2 linked regions of the Parasegetibacter sp. NRK P23 genome follow. The protein of the gene in region 2 binds, or shares a complex with, the protein of the main gene of each other region. Links are inferred from orthologs where the notes say so. Each region holds a gene or a part of one and is shown on either strand. Other genes may lie near its edges. The genes, in order: secY and secA.

Evidence for each region.
Region 1: the proteins of secA (region 2) and secY are in contact, whole or in part, in a crystal structure (PDB 3DIN), measured with the Thermotoga maritima proteins. The link is inferred for Parasegetibacter sp. NRK P23 from one-to-one orthologs. Residues at the interface, in WP_004082002.1 of Thermotoga maritima: Glu261, Ala262, Arg263, Lys300, Ala301, Arg302, Thr303, Ile304, Ile305, Leu323, Tyr324, Asp325, Pro326, Val329, Ser330, Tyr333, Ile336, Lys340, Phe345, Val349, Glu363, Phe364, Tyr374, Ser375, Gly376, Gly377, Glu393, Ile395, Thr482, Ser483; in WP_004081795.1 of Thermotoga maritima: Glu108, Gly109, Glu110, Glu111, Ala236, Glu237, Arg238, Arg239, Ile240, Thr241, Ile242, Gln243, Tyr244, Ala245, Arg246, Arg247, Val248, Thr249, Gly250, Arg251, Arg252, Val253, Tyr254, Gly256, Ala257, Ser258, Thr259, Tyr260, Leu261, Pro262.

The regions. Positions count from the first base shown.
Region 1 is NZ_JAMDLG010000001.1:3,069,438-3,076,664, forward strand. Bases 4,353-7,227 are described here. They hold secY (preprotein translocase subunit SecY), read right to left. Parts: upstream 6,520-7,227; coding sequence 5,185-6,519; downstream 4,353-5,184. Other genes in these bases: map (type I methionyl aminopeptidase), read right to left, coding at 4,353-5,104; rplO (50S ribosomal protein L15), read right to left, coding at 6,599-7,048; rpmD (50S ribosomal protein L30), read right to left, coding at 7,097-7,227. Also shown: M4J38_RS12340 (T9SS type A sorting domain-containing protein), read right to left, coding at 1-430; rpsA (30S ribosomal protein S1), read right to left, coding at 638-2,533; M4J38_RS12350 (NAD(P)/FAD-dependent oxidoreductase), read right to left, coding at 2,729-3,976; more of map, read right to left, coding at 4,310-4,352. UniProt on the Escherichia coli protein: The central subunit of the protein translocation channel SecYEG. Consists of two halves formed by TMs 1-5 and 6-10.
Region 2 is NZ_JAMDLG010000001.1:2,885,021-2,893,195, forward strand. The notes cover bases 1,679-5,501. They hold secA (preprotein translocase subunit SecA), read left to right. Parts: upstream 1,679-1,986; coding sequence 1,987-5,301; downstream 5,302-5,501. Other genes in these bases: M4J38_RS11755 (hypothetical protein), read right to left, coding at 5,377-5,501. Also shown: atpG (ATP synthase F1 subunit gamma), read right to left, coding at 1-548; M4J38_RS11745 (response regulator transcription factor), read left to right, coding at 976-1,632; more of M4J38_RS11755, read right to left, coding at 5,502-6,726; M4J38_RS11760 (amidohydrolase family protein), read right to left, coding at 6,947-8,175. UniProt on the Escherichia coli protein: Required for protein export, interacts with the SecYEG preprotein conducting channel.

The sequences.
Region 1 (7,227 bases), 190 kb from region 2 along the record:
CCAAAGGGGCCATTGTTCCGGTAGTAGTATAATTGGGCGACCCCAGCCGTGGGAAACTCACGACCTGCACGCTTGAATTGCCATTGATATTATACGTGTATTGAAGATCAGCGGAAAGGGTAAGTTGTGTGGGTAGTCCCGCGGCTTCCGTGTGCGATTGAATATACGCCAACTCGAAGCGGCCCGCCTGCCTGATGTCACTTAAAAGACCAAAATTGACATTGTTCCCACTGTAGCTTCCGATCACATTATCCTGCATCTGAATGATGATCACCTGCTCACCGTCTTCAAAGGTGTCGAAAGATTCATTGACCAGTGTAAGGTTAAGCCTGTTGGTTCCGGTAAGTGAAGCAACTTTAGCATAGGCATTCACCTGCGCCTTCGTTTGCAGGCATAGGAAAAGGCATAAAAGGGTGTAAAGGTTTTTCATAACCTGGAATTAAATTGGATAATGGATGCTAACAGGCTTGAAAACGATAAGTGTTTTTACTTATTGTACTAAGTGTATTATTTATATTTAGTAAGCGTTTATTTTGATAATAATCAATATTTATACTAGTAACCGATCGCTGAATGGCATAAAAAAACGGGAACATCTGAAAAAGATGTTCCCGTTTACTATTGAAAACAGGTTAAACTATCCGTTGTTTTCGTCTCCGCCTTCCAGCTTCTTCTTCAGTTCAGCCAGTACGCCGAGGTCACCAAGCGTGGTTTTTTCAACCTTGCTTTGCAGGTTTTTCACCGCTTTTTTGGTTTTTTCAGCATCCGCTTTGGCTTCTTTACGGGCAGCGTCTTTTTCGCTGGCCTGTACTTGTTCCCAGATGCGGGTATGGCTTACTACGATGCGCTTTTCGTTGCGGTCGAATTCAATTACCATGAAAGGCAATGTTTCGTCGGCCACTACGGTTTTACCATCTTCCTTGTTGAGGTGACGGTTAGGCGCGAATCCTTCGAGACCATAAGGCAGGGATACTACCGCGCCTTTGTCGTCTTTCTTGATCACTGTAGCTTCGTGCACGGATCCAACAGGGAAAGATTCTTCCAGGGCGTTCCATGGATCTTCTTCCAGTTGTTTGTGACCCAGTTGCAGTTTGCGGTTTTCTTTATCGATACCCAGGATGATCACTTCGATTTCAGCGCCAACTTTAGTATAGTCGGTTGGGTGGTTGAAGCGTTTCAGCCAGCTCAGGTCGCTGATGTGGATCATGCCGCCGATGCCGGGTTCCAGTTCAACGAATACGCCATAGGGAGTGATGTTTTTAACCACACCTTTGTGACGGCTGTCGAGCGGGAATTTGTTTTCGATGGTATTCCAGGGATCTTCTGTCATTTGTTTGATAGACAGCGACATTTTGCGGGCGTCTTTGTCGAGGGTTACGATCTTCGCCTGGTATTCATCACCCAGTTTGAAGAATTCCTTCGCATTGATCGGAGAGTTGGCCCATGTAATTTCTGATACGTGTACCAGACCTTCCACACCTGGCATGATTTCCAGGAATGCGCCGTAGTCTTCGATGTTTACCACTTTACCTTTCACCACCTGTCCTTCGCCAACACCTTCAGGCAGCACGTCCCATGGGTGTGGGGTCAGTTGTTTCAGGCCGAGAGAGATACGTTTTTTGTCGTCGTCGAAATCCAGTACAACCACGTTCAGTTTCTGATCGAGTTTCAGTACTTCTGAAGGGTGGTTGATACGTCCCCAACTGATATCGGTGATATACAGGAGGCCGTCGAGTCCGCCCAGGTCCATGAACGCACCGAAGTCGGTGATGTTCTTGATGGTACCTTCGAGTACCTGACCTTTTTCGAGCTTGCTCATGATCTCCGCACGTTGTGCTTCGATATCGCTTTCGATCAGCGCTTTGTGGGAAACTACGGCATTCTTGATGGCTTCGTTTACTTTCACCACTTTGAATTCCATTGTTTTTCCTACGAACTGATCGTAATCTGTAACGGGCTTCACGTCGATCTGAGAACCCGGCAGGAAGGTTTCCATACCGAATACGTCTACGATCAGGCCGCCTTTGGTTTTGCTGGTAACGGTACCTGTAACCACTTCACCTGTTTTATGAACCTCAACGATTCTTTCCCAGGCGCGGGTGATACGGGCTTGTTTGCGGCTCAGGTGAAGGTGCCCTTGCCTGTCTTCTTTCTCTACCACCATCACTTCCACTTCATCACCTGTTTTCAGGCCCTGAAGGTCACGGAATTCGTTGAGAGAAACCAGACCATCGGATTTGAAGCCGATGTTGATCACAACGTCAGTTTTGGTAAGACCAACTACGATACCGGTCACCATTTCGTTGTCGTTGATCACTTTGAAAGTGTCGTCGTAAACCTTGTCGTATTTTTCTTTCTCGTCTTTAGAGTAAGAAGATACGTTGCGTTTGTCGATGCTCCAGTCGAAATCATCGTGCGCAGTATCAAACTGCGTAGGAGCGGCAGGTGCATTTGTTGTCGCTGTAGAGGTAGCTTCGGCCGCTACGTTCTCCTGCTGATCAGCGTTTTCGTTAATAATTTGATTTTCTGACATAAAAAAGCCCCGATTGTTTTTTATTCGGGACGGCAAAGTTACGTTTTTTTTCCGTACTAGCGGTGGCACCGGTTACAAAAAAACGGGGTTAGGAGCAGTGAAAATACAGGGTTGGGATGCGTGATTTTACAGGGGGACCACCCGTTTTATTCAATAGTTGCCAGGCAAGAAAAACACCATCGCGAATATTTTAACTTATTCACTGCTTTTCAATGCATTAAAAGAAGTTGCTACCGCTTTCGCGGCGATGAAACCGCTGGTCCAGGCGTGCTGGAAGTTAAATCCTCCGGTGATGCCATCCACATCCATGATTTCTCCGGCAAAGTAAAGATCAGGTACGATCCGGCTCATCATGGTGTTCGGATCAATCTCCGCAAGATCAATCCCTCCGGCCGTAACGAATTCTTCCTTAAAAGTTGTTTTTCCTTTTACGGCATGTTCCTGTGCCGTACAGTTTTTAATGAGCAGGTTCTGCGCTTTTGCCGGGAGATCGGCCCATCTTGTATCGGGATGAATATCGGATTGAAGGAGCAGGTATTCCCAGAAGCGCTGGGGCAGGCCCAGCGGATTGCGGTTGACGATCTTCTGCGCAGCAAGCGCGAAGCGCCACTCCCGGAACTTCTCCTTTAAAGAGTGTTCATTGTAATCCGGTACCCAGTTGATGAGTACGGCAAACTGGTACTGCTTCTCCTCCAGTTCCCGGGCGCCCCAGGCCGATAGTTTCAATACGGCGGGTCCGCTCAGTCCCCAGTGGGTAATCAGTACAGCGCCTTTCTCCACTAATTTTGTGCCCGCGATTTTCACCTGCGCATCCGGAATGCTGATGCCCATCAGGTCCCGGATCGAATTTCCCGGCATATTGAAGGTGAACAAGGAAGGAACCGGGGAACTGAAGCTGTGCCCCAAAGCGCTTATCCAGTTGAACTGCTCCGCTTTCGCGAAGCCGCCGCAGGCGATCACCACATGTTTCGCATATACTTTACCGGTGCTTGTTTCCAGTTCAAATAAATCCGCTTGTTTCACGATGGATTGCACGGCACAACTAAGGCGGAAATGCACACTGTATTTGTTCACCTCCCGCATCAGCGCTTCTATTACCGATTGTGAATCATCCGATACCGGGAACATTCTTCCGTCCGCTTCTGCTTTGATGGGTACGCCTCTGCTTTCGAACCAGGCGATGGTATCTTTGGTAAAGAACTGGTGGAAGGTTTTTTTGAGGAATTTTTCTCCGCGCGGGTAGCGTTTCACCATCTCGGAGATGCTGGTGAGGTTGTGGGTGAGGTTGCATCGCCCGCCGCCGGAAACTTTTACTTTGGAGAGGAGACGGTGGGATTTTTCCAACACGAGGATGCGTATACCCGGGGCCATCGAGGCGGCGTTGGCAGCGGTGAAGCAGCCGGCGGCGCCGCCGCCTATGATGATGAGATCGGGATGTTGCATGGTGTTGTTTTTTTCACGCCATTGTTTCTAAGCACGCATTGTTTCGTATCGTATCACGCAAAGACGCTAAGAAACAAGGACGCAAGGCGTTGTTTGTGTTTGGGGACGTTTATTTAGAAGAGATTTCTTTCTCGCGACGACGCAACGGGTGATGGCTGATTTTTCACGCGGTTGCTTCATTCCTCGCAACGCAGCGACGCGGCGGGCTTGTTTTTTTAATTAAGGCGAACAATTGTAAAGTATGTTGATTAATGTGTTCCTGCAAATGAATTCTACACAAATCGAATACTGTGAACTTTGCCCCTCTCCCCGGGGAGAGGGGGTGGGGTGAGGCTACTTCGTCAACTCCGGATTCGCCCTTTCAGCCGCTTCAATCACCGAGTAATCAGAAAGAATGAGTGCTTTGCCTTTCTTTACGCATACATTGTGTTCGAAGTGTACGCTGGGTTTGCCATCTTTGGTGCGGATGGTCCAGCCGTCGTCTTCGGTATAGACATCTTTTTTACCAAGGTTGATCATGGGTTCAATGGCGAGGGTGATGTTTTCTTTCAACATGGTGCCCGTTCCGCGTTTGCCGTAGTTGGGGACCTGCGGGTCTTCGTGCATCGTTTTGCCCAGGCCGTGCCCAACCAATTCGCGGACCACGCCATAACCGTGTTTCTTCTCAGTATGTTCCTGGATGGCCCAGGCCACATCTCCTATCCTGTTCCCGGCGATCGCCTTTTCGATTCCTTTGTACAGTGACTCTTTGGTTACTTTCACCAGTTCAATCACTTCAGGCGCTGCATTGCCCAGGATGAATGTATAGGCGTGTTCTCCCACATATCCATCCTTCGTGATCCCCAGATCGATGCTGACGATATCACCATCTTTCAACGGGGTATCGTTGGGAAATCCGTGTACCACCACGTCATTCACCGAGGCGCAGATGCTGAAGGGGTAACCATGAAAGTTCAGGAATGTGGCGATGCCCCCCTGTTTCTTCACATAATCCGCACAGAACTTATCAATTTCAAGTGTGGTAAGACCGGGTTTAAGCATAGCGGCCACTTCGGCCAACCCCTGGCTCACGAGGCGCGCATTGCGCTGCATGATCGCGATCTCCGCTTCCGTTTTATAAAAAATCATATTCTTTGAACGCATACTGTTATTAAAAGAAAACCTGTTGAGATTGCTCCCAACAGGCTACTATGACATCTAAAAATGAATTACATAGATACCGGGGAAGCCGTTTGGCGACCCTGGATACGACCGGTCTTCATCAGGCCATCGTACTGACGCATCAGCAACTGGGTCTCAATCTGCTGTAATGTATCCAGTACAACCCCCACCATGATGAGCAAAGAAGTACCTCCGAAGAAGGAAGCGAATCCCTGCGTTACACCAAGGCGTTGCGCGAAGCCGGGCAGGATACCTACCAATGCCAGCAATACGGCGCCGGGAAGGGTGATCTTATCCATTACCGCACCGATATAATCGGCGGTGGGCTGTCCGGGCTTGATACCAGGAATAAAACCGTTGTTCCTTTTCAGGTCGTCGGCAATTTGTTTCGGGTTGAAGATCAAAGCTGTGTAGAGGAAGGTGAAACCAATTACCACAACAGCGTAAATGATCATATACACCGCATCTTTGGGGTCAGAGAAAATCCTCGCGATACCTTGTCCGGTTTCAAATTTGGTGAAAGAGAACAAAGTAGGCAGGAACATGATGGCCTGGGCGAAGATGATCGGCATTACACCGGCACCGTTCACTTTCAGCGGCAGGAACTGGCGCGCACCACCGAACTGGCGGTTGCCTACAATCTGCTTCGCATACTGAATAGGAATACGACGTACACCTTGTACCAGCACGATCAGTCCCATGATGATGGCGATCAGTACGGCCATCTCAATGAGGAAGATCAGGATTCCACCGCCACCGCCGGTACCTTTAGCCTGCAATTCCTGCACAAATGATTGCGGGAGACGAGCGAGGATACCTACCATGATGATGATGGAAGTACCGTTTCCAAGACCTTTATCAGTAATCTTTTCACCGAGCCACATCACGAACAGGGTACCTGCCGTAAGGGTGAACACGGTGGACAACCAGAAGTATTGGGAGAAACTCTCGATCAAAGCGCCCTGGCTGGACTGTTTCAGATAAGCCACGTAAGCCGCGCCCTGCACGAGGGTAACACCCACGGTGAGGTAACGGGTCCATTGGTTGATCTTTTTCCGTCCGCTTTCTCCTTCTTTCTGAATCTTTTGCATGCTGGGAACGAGTATCGTCATCAGCTGCATAAAGATGGAAGCGGAGATATAGGGCATGATACCGAGTGCGAAAATAGAGGCCATGGAGAAGGCGCCACCTGCGAAAGTATCGATCAGTCCCAGCGCACCTTCTTTGGCGCGGCTGAGGTCCAGTTTATTGGGATCGATACCCGGCAGAACGATGTGTGCACCGGCTCTGTAAACAGCAACAAGAAGAAGTGTAGTAATGATCTTACTGCGCAGTTCGTCTATGCTCCAAATGTTCTTCAGTGTTTGAAATAATTTCTTCACGGGTGTTAGTAATTAGTTGTGAATACCCCAAAATAAAAAAAGACGCATTCCTAAATGCGTCTGGCAAGTTACGGAAAAATTATTTCACAATTTCAACTGTTCCGCCTGCCGCTTCAATTGCCGCCTTCGCTTTTTCGCTGATGGCGTTTACTTTGAAGGTCAGTTTAGATTTCAGTTCACCGTTTCCTAAGATTTTCACGGAGTCCGTCTGGCTGATCAACCCGTTCATGTACAGGTTTTCCAGTGTGAACTCAGTGATACCGTATTTCTCAACCACCTGATCGATCTGACCGAGGTTGAATACTTTGAATTCGATACGGTTGTTGTTTTTGAATCCACGTTTTGGAACGCGACGCTGAATGGGCATCTGACCACCTTCGTGCGCGAATTTACGTTGGTAACCGGCACGGCTTTGCTGACCTTTGTTACCTTTTGTGGAAGTACCACCTTTACCGGAGGCTTCACCACGACCAATACGTTTCTCTTTATGAACTGCACCTTCTGCAGGCTGTAACTGATGTAATTTCATGATTGTTTGTTTTTTACTCAACGGGGCAACAACCCCTCGCAATTAAAATTAGGCTTCTTCTACTTTCACGAGATGGCTAACCTTACGCACCATACCACGGATGGAGTCGGTAGCTTCCACTTCTTTCGTAGAGTTCAGCTTGTTCAAACCCAAAGCCTGGAGCGTCAGCTTCTGGCGCT
Region 2 (8,175 bases):
GCATTCCTGAATTCGCTGTAAATCACTTCCACCACGTCATATTCTTTCTTTACAAAAGCATCCATGGCGGCGGCGGAACAGGCCTGTACGTTCTCGAAGGTGAGGTTGAGGAAAATATCTTTGAAAGCCGCGTCAACAGTGAAGCGGTTCTTCTGGAAATGTTCGTATCCTTTTTTGCCGATGGCCCAGATATGGGCATTGCCTTTTTCGGTTTGAACGGGATATTTTTCTTTCAGCAGGGTTTTGGCCAGCTTGATGATGTTCGCGTTGTAAGCGCCGCAAAGGCCACGGTCGCTCGTGATGACGATGAGCAGTACTTTATTTACCGGACGTTCTTCCGCCAGCGACATACCAACTTCTCCTTCAGTGTTGCTCACGATATTGCTGAGCATTTCCTGAAGTTTTCCGGCGTAGGGGCGCATCTGGAGGATGGCATCCTGTGCACGGCGCAGTTTGGCCGCGCTTACCATTTTCATGGCCTTGGTAATTTGCTGGGTAGATTGTACCGATTTGATCCTGTTACGAACTTCTTTTAATGCACCGCTCATGGTCCGCTGATTATATTATATGAACTTAATGATTCAATTTGGCTGCAAAGGTACTCGAACACACTAAATTATCCATGCACGGGGTAAAAATTGTAGAAAAACACCGTAAATACCCCGACAGCCGTCCGTTAAAGCACCCTATTTCCGCTTGTTTTTTCCCCATACCGCTGTTCCGGCCAACGTTTCACGGTATTTTTACACCACTACCCAACGTTACCGCTGCACTTCAGAAAGAGCTTCTTTTACTCCTAACACTTTTATTGTATGTACCGAACCAAGTTCCCACTGGTAACGGAGGGCTGTGCCCATTCCATTACCATCTGGCTGTTCCTCAGCCGGAGCCGCAACACTTATACGCGCAATATTTCTGTTATTCCCCCACCCCCGCGCTTATATCTTTATAATTAAACCGTTTAAACCCTGTTGTATGAAAAAAACAACCGTTGCTATTGTAGACAAGCAGCACCTTTTCCGCATGGCCCTGAAAGCGCTGATCCAGGACGAGCCCGGGTATGTGGTTAGCGTGGAAGCCGGAAACGGCCAGCAGTTTATCAACCTAATCGACAAAAATTTCCCGCCTGATATCGTGTTGCTGGATCTCGACCTGCCCATCATGAACGGGTTCGAAACCATCCGCTGGATCCGGGAAAACTGCCCCAGGATCAGGGTGATAGTAGTGAGCGGCGACTGTTCCGATGAGGCCATCCTGAAGGCCGTAAGGTTGGGCGCGCGAGGATTTCTGCCCAAATCCGCCGGTTATGAAGAACTCCGGAAAACCCTGCACAGTGTTAAGGACCGGGGCTATTACCTCACCGACCCGGTGTCCGACAAACTGATGCAAACGCTCAGCGAATCCGCCGTGGAATTTGAACACATCAATCCCGTGAGCACACTCTCCGAGAAAGAACTCAACTTCCTGAAACTCGCCTGCTCGGAAATGACCTATAAAGAGATCGCCTTCGAAATGGGCATCAGCCACAGGACCGTGGATTCCTACCGCGATCACCTGTTCGAAAAACTACAGATCAAAAACCGCGTGGGCCTGGCCATTTTCGCGGTAAAAAACGGTCTCATCAACCCATAACCACCCACCATCCACACTGAAAGTCCGGAACAACCATACTCCTTCCTTCCCGGATAAAACTCCTGTTCACCTCCCAAAAGGATGTGCCGGTAAGCGGCACATCCTTATTTTTTATATGACTCCTCACTTTCGTTTTTCCCCGTTTTTAAGTTGTGCGGCAACGCTTAAAGCATTAGGTGTAAAAACGTGGCTTCGCCATGGAAAAACACCCATTCCGCAAACGTGAATACACCGCAGCACCCCGATAGCGGTCATACCGGGCAAATTTCCCCCTGTCAATATGGCTATTTTCAAATTATTGCACCATCTTTGACATCCTTTTGGCATACCATATTATCAATTTAAAGCGCTCTTATGTTAGGTTTTCTTTCGAAATTGTTCGGAGGCAGCAAATCAGAAAAAGATATCAGGACGATTCAGCCCCTGGTTGGAAAAATAAACGAACATTTCATTGCATATCAATCTCTTAGTAATGATGAACTCCGCCACAAAACCGTTGAGTTCCGTGCCCGCATACAGGACCACCTGAAAGAGATCAGCGATAAAATAACCTCCCTGAACGAACAGGCCGAGGCCCTCCCCGCTACCGATATTGCGGGAAAAGATACCATCTACCAGGAAGTGGACAAGTTGAAAAAAGAAAAAGACACCCAACTGGAAGTGGTGCTCAAGGAAATTCTTCCCGAAGCATTCGCCGTGGTAAAAGAAGCCGCGCGCCGCTTTTCCAACAATACTGTACTGGAAGCCACCGCCACTGATCTGGACCGTGAACTGGCCATCACCCGCGAACATATTTCCATTAGCGGCGACAAGGTCGCTTTCCAGAACAGCTGGAAGGCAGCCGGCTCCCCCATCACCTGGAACATGGTGCATTATGATGTTCAGTTGATCGGTGGTATGGTACTGCATGAAGGTAAGATCTCCGAGATGGCCACAGGTGAGGGTAAAACACTCGTTTCCACCCTGCCCGCCTACCTGAACGCACTCGCGGCGGAAGGGGTACACATCGTAACCGTGAACGATTACCTCGCCCGACGTGACTCTGAATGGAACGCGCCCTTGTTCGAATTCCTCGGACTCACCGTGGATTGCATTGACAAACATACCCCCAACAGTCCTGAAAGAAGAAAAGCTTACCAGGCTGATATTACTTATGGTACCAACAACGAATTCGGCTTCGATTACCTCCGGGATAACATGGTCCATTCCCCTGAAGAAATGGTGCAACGCAAGCACCACTACGCCATGGTGGATGAAGTGGACAGCGTATTGATCGATGATGCCCGTACACCTTTGATTATTTCAGGCCCCGTTCCACGCGGCGATGAACAGGAGTTTCACCTGCTGAAACCCAGGATCGAACAACTGGTGAACGCGCAAAAACAGGTGGTGAACAAATTCCTGATTGAAGCGAAAAAGAAAATCACTGAAGGTGATGACGATCCGAAAAGCGGCGGTCTCGCATTGATGCGCGCCTACCGCGGCCTTCCCAAAAGCGGTCCGCTGATCAAGTTCCTTTCCGAACCCGGCATCCGCGTGAAATTGCAGAAATCCGAGAACTACTACCTGGCCGACCAGCAAAGGGAAATGCCGAAAGTGGACGAAGAACTGTATTTCCATATCGACGAAAAAACAAACTCCGTTGACCTTACAGATCGTGGTCTCCAGATGATTACCAAAGCGGGTGAAGATCCTTCTTTCTTCATCATGCCCGACCTCAGCATTCAACTGGCGGAAGTGGAAAAACAGGATACCACACCCGAAGAAAAACTGCAGGCGAAGGAACAATTGCTGAAAGACTACGCCATAAAAGCTGAAAGAATACATACCGTTCAGCAACTGCTGAAAGCATATACCGTTTTCGAAAAAGACGTGGAATACGTGGTAATAGACGGTCAGGTGAAGATCGTAGACGAACAGACCGGTCGTATCATGGAAGGACGTCGTTACAGCGACGGGCTCCACCAGGCCATTGAAGCGAAAGAGAACGTGAAGATTGAAGCGGCTACGCAAACCTACGCCACCATTACCCTACAGAACTATTTCAGGATGTTCCACAAGCTCGCCGGTATGACCGGTACAGCGGAAACGGAAGCGGCCGAACTCTGGGACATCTACAAACTGGATGTGGTGAAGATTCCCACCAACATCCCCATTTCAAGAAAAGACGAAGAAGACCTCGTTTACAAAACGAAGCGGGAAAAATACAAGGCGGTTATTGAGGAGATCGAAAAACTCCGCAACGCGGGTCGCCCGGTACTCGTGGGTACTACCTCGGTTGAAGTGAGTGAACTGCTTGGAAAGATGCTCCAGGTAAAAAAGATCCCGCACAATGTATTGAACGCGAAACAACACTCGCGCGAAGCACAGATTGTTGCCGAAGCCGGTCTGGCCGGAGCGGTCACCATCGCTACCAACATGGCAGGTCGTGGTACCGACATCAAACTCGGACCAGGCGTGAAAGAAGCCGGTGGTCTCGCTATTATTGGTACGGAGCGCCACGAATCCAGAAGGGTGGACCGCCAGTTGCGCGGACGCGCCGGTCGCCAGGGTGATCCCGGTACTTCCCAATTCTATGTATCCCTCGAAGACGACCTGATGCGCATGTTCGGCAGCGAAAGAATCGCCGGACTGATGGACAAACTCGGTTACAAAGAAGGCGAAGTGATCCAGCACAGCATGATCACCAAGAGCATTGAACGCGCACAGAAAAAAGTGGAAGAGAACAACTTCGGCATCCGGAAGCGCCTGCTTGAATACGACGACGTGATGAACAAGCAACGTACGGTGATCTATAGCCGCCGTAACCACGCCCTGTTCGGAGACAGGCTCGCGCTCGACCTGGACAACGCTTTCTACAGCGTGGCCGAAGGCCTGGTGAATTCCTTCCGGGAAATGGAAGATTTCGAAGGTTTCAAACTGGCCGTTATCGTGAACTACGCCATCGAAACCTCGATCACGGAAGAGGAGTTCAAATCTGGCAACCCGCAACAACTGGCCGATAAACTATATAACGAAGCCGTTACCAATTACGACCGTAAAAAGGCCGTACTGCAGGAACAGGCGCTGCCGGTATTCCAGAACATCCGTCAAACACAGGGTGCACACATCGAAAACGTATGGGTACCTTTCACCGACGGCAGAAAAGGATTGAACGTACTTGCCGCACTTGATAAAACCATTCAGTCGGAAGGACGTGAACTGCTCAACGCCATGGAACGCACCATCACCCTAGCGATGATTGACGATGCCTGGAAAGAGCACCTCCGCTCCATGGACGACCTGAAACAAAGTGTACAAACAGCAGGCTACGAACAAAAGGACCCCTTGGTAATCTACAAGATCGAAGCGTTCAACCTCTTCAAAAAGATGGACGACCAACTCGGAAAAGACATCATATCCTTCCTCTCCTATGCAGGCATTCCCATTGAACAGGGCGCTCCCATCCGCGAAGGACATGAAGAGAAAACGGATATGAGTAAAATGCAGGTGAACAAAGAAGAAATCGACGAAAGAGGAGATGATTACGCCGCCAACCAGAATGATTATTTTGATCCTTCAGGCGCAAATGTGAAACAGGAACCCATTAAAGTGGGGCCTAAGATTGGCAGGAACGATCCATGCCCCTGCGGCAGCGGCAAGAAATACAAGCAATGCCACGGTGTATAAAATCGCATCAGAACATAAAAAATCCCCCGCTGTTTGCACTGCGGGGGATTTTTATTTAGTAAGGTTAATAGCAGATTACTTCTTTATTTTTTCTACCGGCAGTTTGATCACCACCGTTTCTCCCCTGCCTTTTTCGTTGGCGATGCTCTGGATGGTCCATAGATCCAGTTGATTGTCGCCATCCACTACGCTTCCGCTGTAATCGCCCCAGGCCACGCCATCCGTGGCACCACGCCCTTCACCTACCCGTACAATCTCTCTTATGGTACCTGGCTTATCCGTACTTTTCCTGAAAGCGAACCGTGGGCTGATGAACATATTCGCGTTCACTTCCTGAAACCCCACCAACACATCACTTCTTTTATTCACCGCGATGGTGGTCTGGATGTAATTCGTGGTATCGCTTTTAATCAGTCCTGTCTGAACGATATTTCCATTCTTAGCGTCGATCTGGTGCCATTGAACAGCGGAGCGTCCCTCACAATTCACGGCCTGCGAGAACCAGATGCTTCCGTTCTGTAATACCAGGTTTTTAGGATTCCGGTCTCCGGAAGAAACTTTCTGGGCGGTATTGAACTGCGGAGATTGGGGTGGCTGATTGATGTATTTTTGGTTATGGCGCTGCTTACTAACGGTAACGCATACCGGAGAGCCATCCGCGGCTTCCGTTACTTTCCGGAGCACGAACTGATCCCTTTCAATGGCGAAGAAATACAGGTCATCCATGGCATCCTGTCCGTAAACGGGGTGTCCCAGACTTCCGGGGAAGTGGTACACTTTGGCCGGTTTGCCGCTCTTCGCATCCGCTGTTTTCAATACAAATGTCCTTTCTTCCCCACCAGGGAAAGCATAGCCGATCCATTTTTTGCTGTAGCCAATTCCGCCACCGTCAACACCTTTGGGGGCGGGAATGGAATAAGTGTTCCACGCGCCGCGTGGATCATTGGTTTCCGACACGGAAATGTTCACGGGCTTAATCTTTGCGGAATCCCAATACACCCAGAGGTCGAAGCCGAAAACTTTGTTGTGGGCGTCATAAAACAATTTGGGATCAATTCCCCCTTTAAAACAGTTCTGGGAAACTCCCTGTATAAATTCGCCTTTCGTGTTGTAAATAATCAATCCGCTGTTGGTGCCGTGGAGCACATAACCGCCGCCTACAGCAATTTGGGGATCTACCTGCCTGTTGCCGTCCATGGACGCATCAAAAACGGGATAACCGTTTACATTCCTCGCGTTGCCACCCTGTTTCCGTTCCGGACATTCACCGTTGTTGTTGAAACTTGTTTTGCGTGCAGGTTGGATAACCTCGGTTCTGGAAGGAACGATCTGGTCTCCGTCCTGGGCAGAAGCCGGGAGCACGAACAAACAAGGGAGAAAGAAGAGTAGTCTTTTTGCTGAACTCAATACGTTAGAAGGTTGCATAAACATTGCTGTTGTTTTAACTTACAGAAGCATTTTGAAGGAGGAACGCAAAACTGGTTCCTTTCCAAAAATGGGCCATTCAATGCAATAAACAACGCGCAAACGTTTGCCCGATTTTCGTTTAAAGTCCAGCCATGGCAGCTGCTTAAAATACCCGGACAAAATAAAAGCCCGGCCTAAACGACCGGGCTTCCACTTACTAAAAAGATAAGAATAGATATTATTTCAGACCGTATTTTTTACGGTAACGTTCATCCAGTTGTTTGTGTTTGTCCGTAAGGTCAAGGTAACGGCCCTGAATAAACGCCATTGTAATTTTGCTGGAGCGCATATCCAGTATATCGCCTTCGCTGACCACGAAGTTGGCGTCTTTTCCTACTTCAATGGAACCGGTAGCGGCATCCACGCCCAGTATCTTCGCTGGATTGAGCGTGATCGCCTGCAAGGCTTCCTCTTTGCTCAAACCGTAAGCCACGGCAGTACCGGCGTTGAATGGGAGGTTACGGCCCCTTGTCTGACCATCTTCATCGCCGATGGCATACAGCACTCCTGCTTTCTGAAGCGCCACGGCTGTTTTATAAGGCTGGTCCACATCATCATCTTCCATAGTGGGCAGCGCGTGAGACTGGGCCAGGATTACGGGCATATCCAATTGTTTCAGCATGTCGGCGATCAGGAAGCTTTCACTTCCACCCACGATCACTACATCGAAACCGAATTCCTTCTTAAAATCGGCAGCTACCAGCATTTCTTTTACAATGCTGCAATGGATGAATAATTTCTGTTTCTTGTCAAACAATCCTTTCACCGCGTCGAATTTGAGGTTGGTATTCTCATGCTGCGGCGCCTGGTACCAGGCTTTCGCTTCGCGGAAGAATTGTTTCACGGCTTCGATCCTTTCCATAGGATCCGCCGCGGGTGCGGCCTGGCGGAAACGACCACCCCTTCCGCCCCGGTTCAGTAAACTGGGCATCCGGAAATGTACGCCGCCATCCATTTTTACCACTGCGTCTTCCCAATGCCAGGCATCGAGTTGCACTACGGAAGATGTTCCGCTGATAAGTCCACCTTCCGGTACCACGTTCGCAAAAAGTATCCCGTTCGATTTCAGGGTATTGATCACCTTTGAATCGGTATTGTACGCCACAATGGAACGGATATTCGTATTCAGCTCCCCCAGTTCGCGGGCATCGGCCGAGGCGCGCACGCTGCTCACTTCCACGAGTCCCAGGGTGGAGTTTGGGAGAATGAGCCCCGGATAAACATGCTTTCCCGCGGCGTCGAACACTTTCACATCATCCGCAGGAATGGGCATATTGACGGCGATGGCTTCTATTTTTCCATTGCTCACTTTTATGGTCACGTTTTCCAATACCTTTCCGTTGCCCACATGCACCGTGGCATTTTTCAGGAACAGCAGTCCCTTATAAGCAGGCGCGGGATAAACAT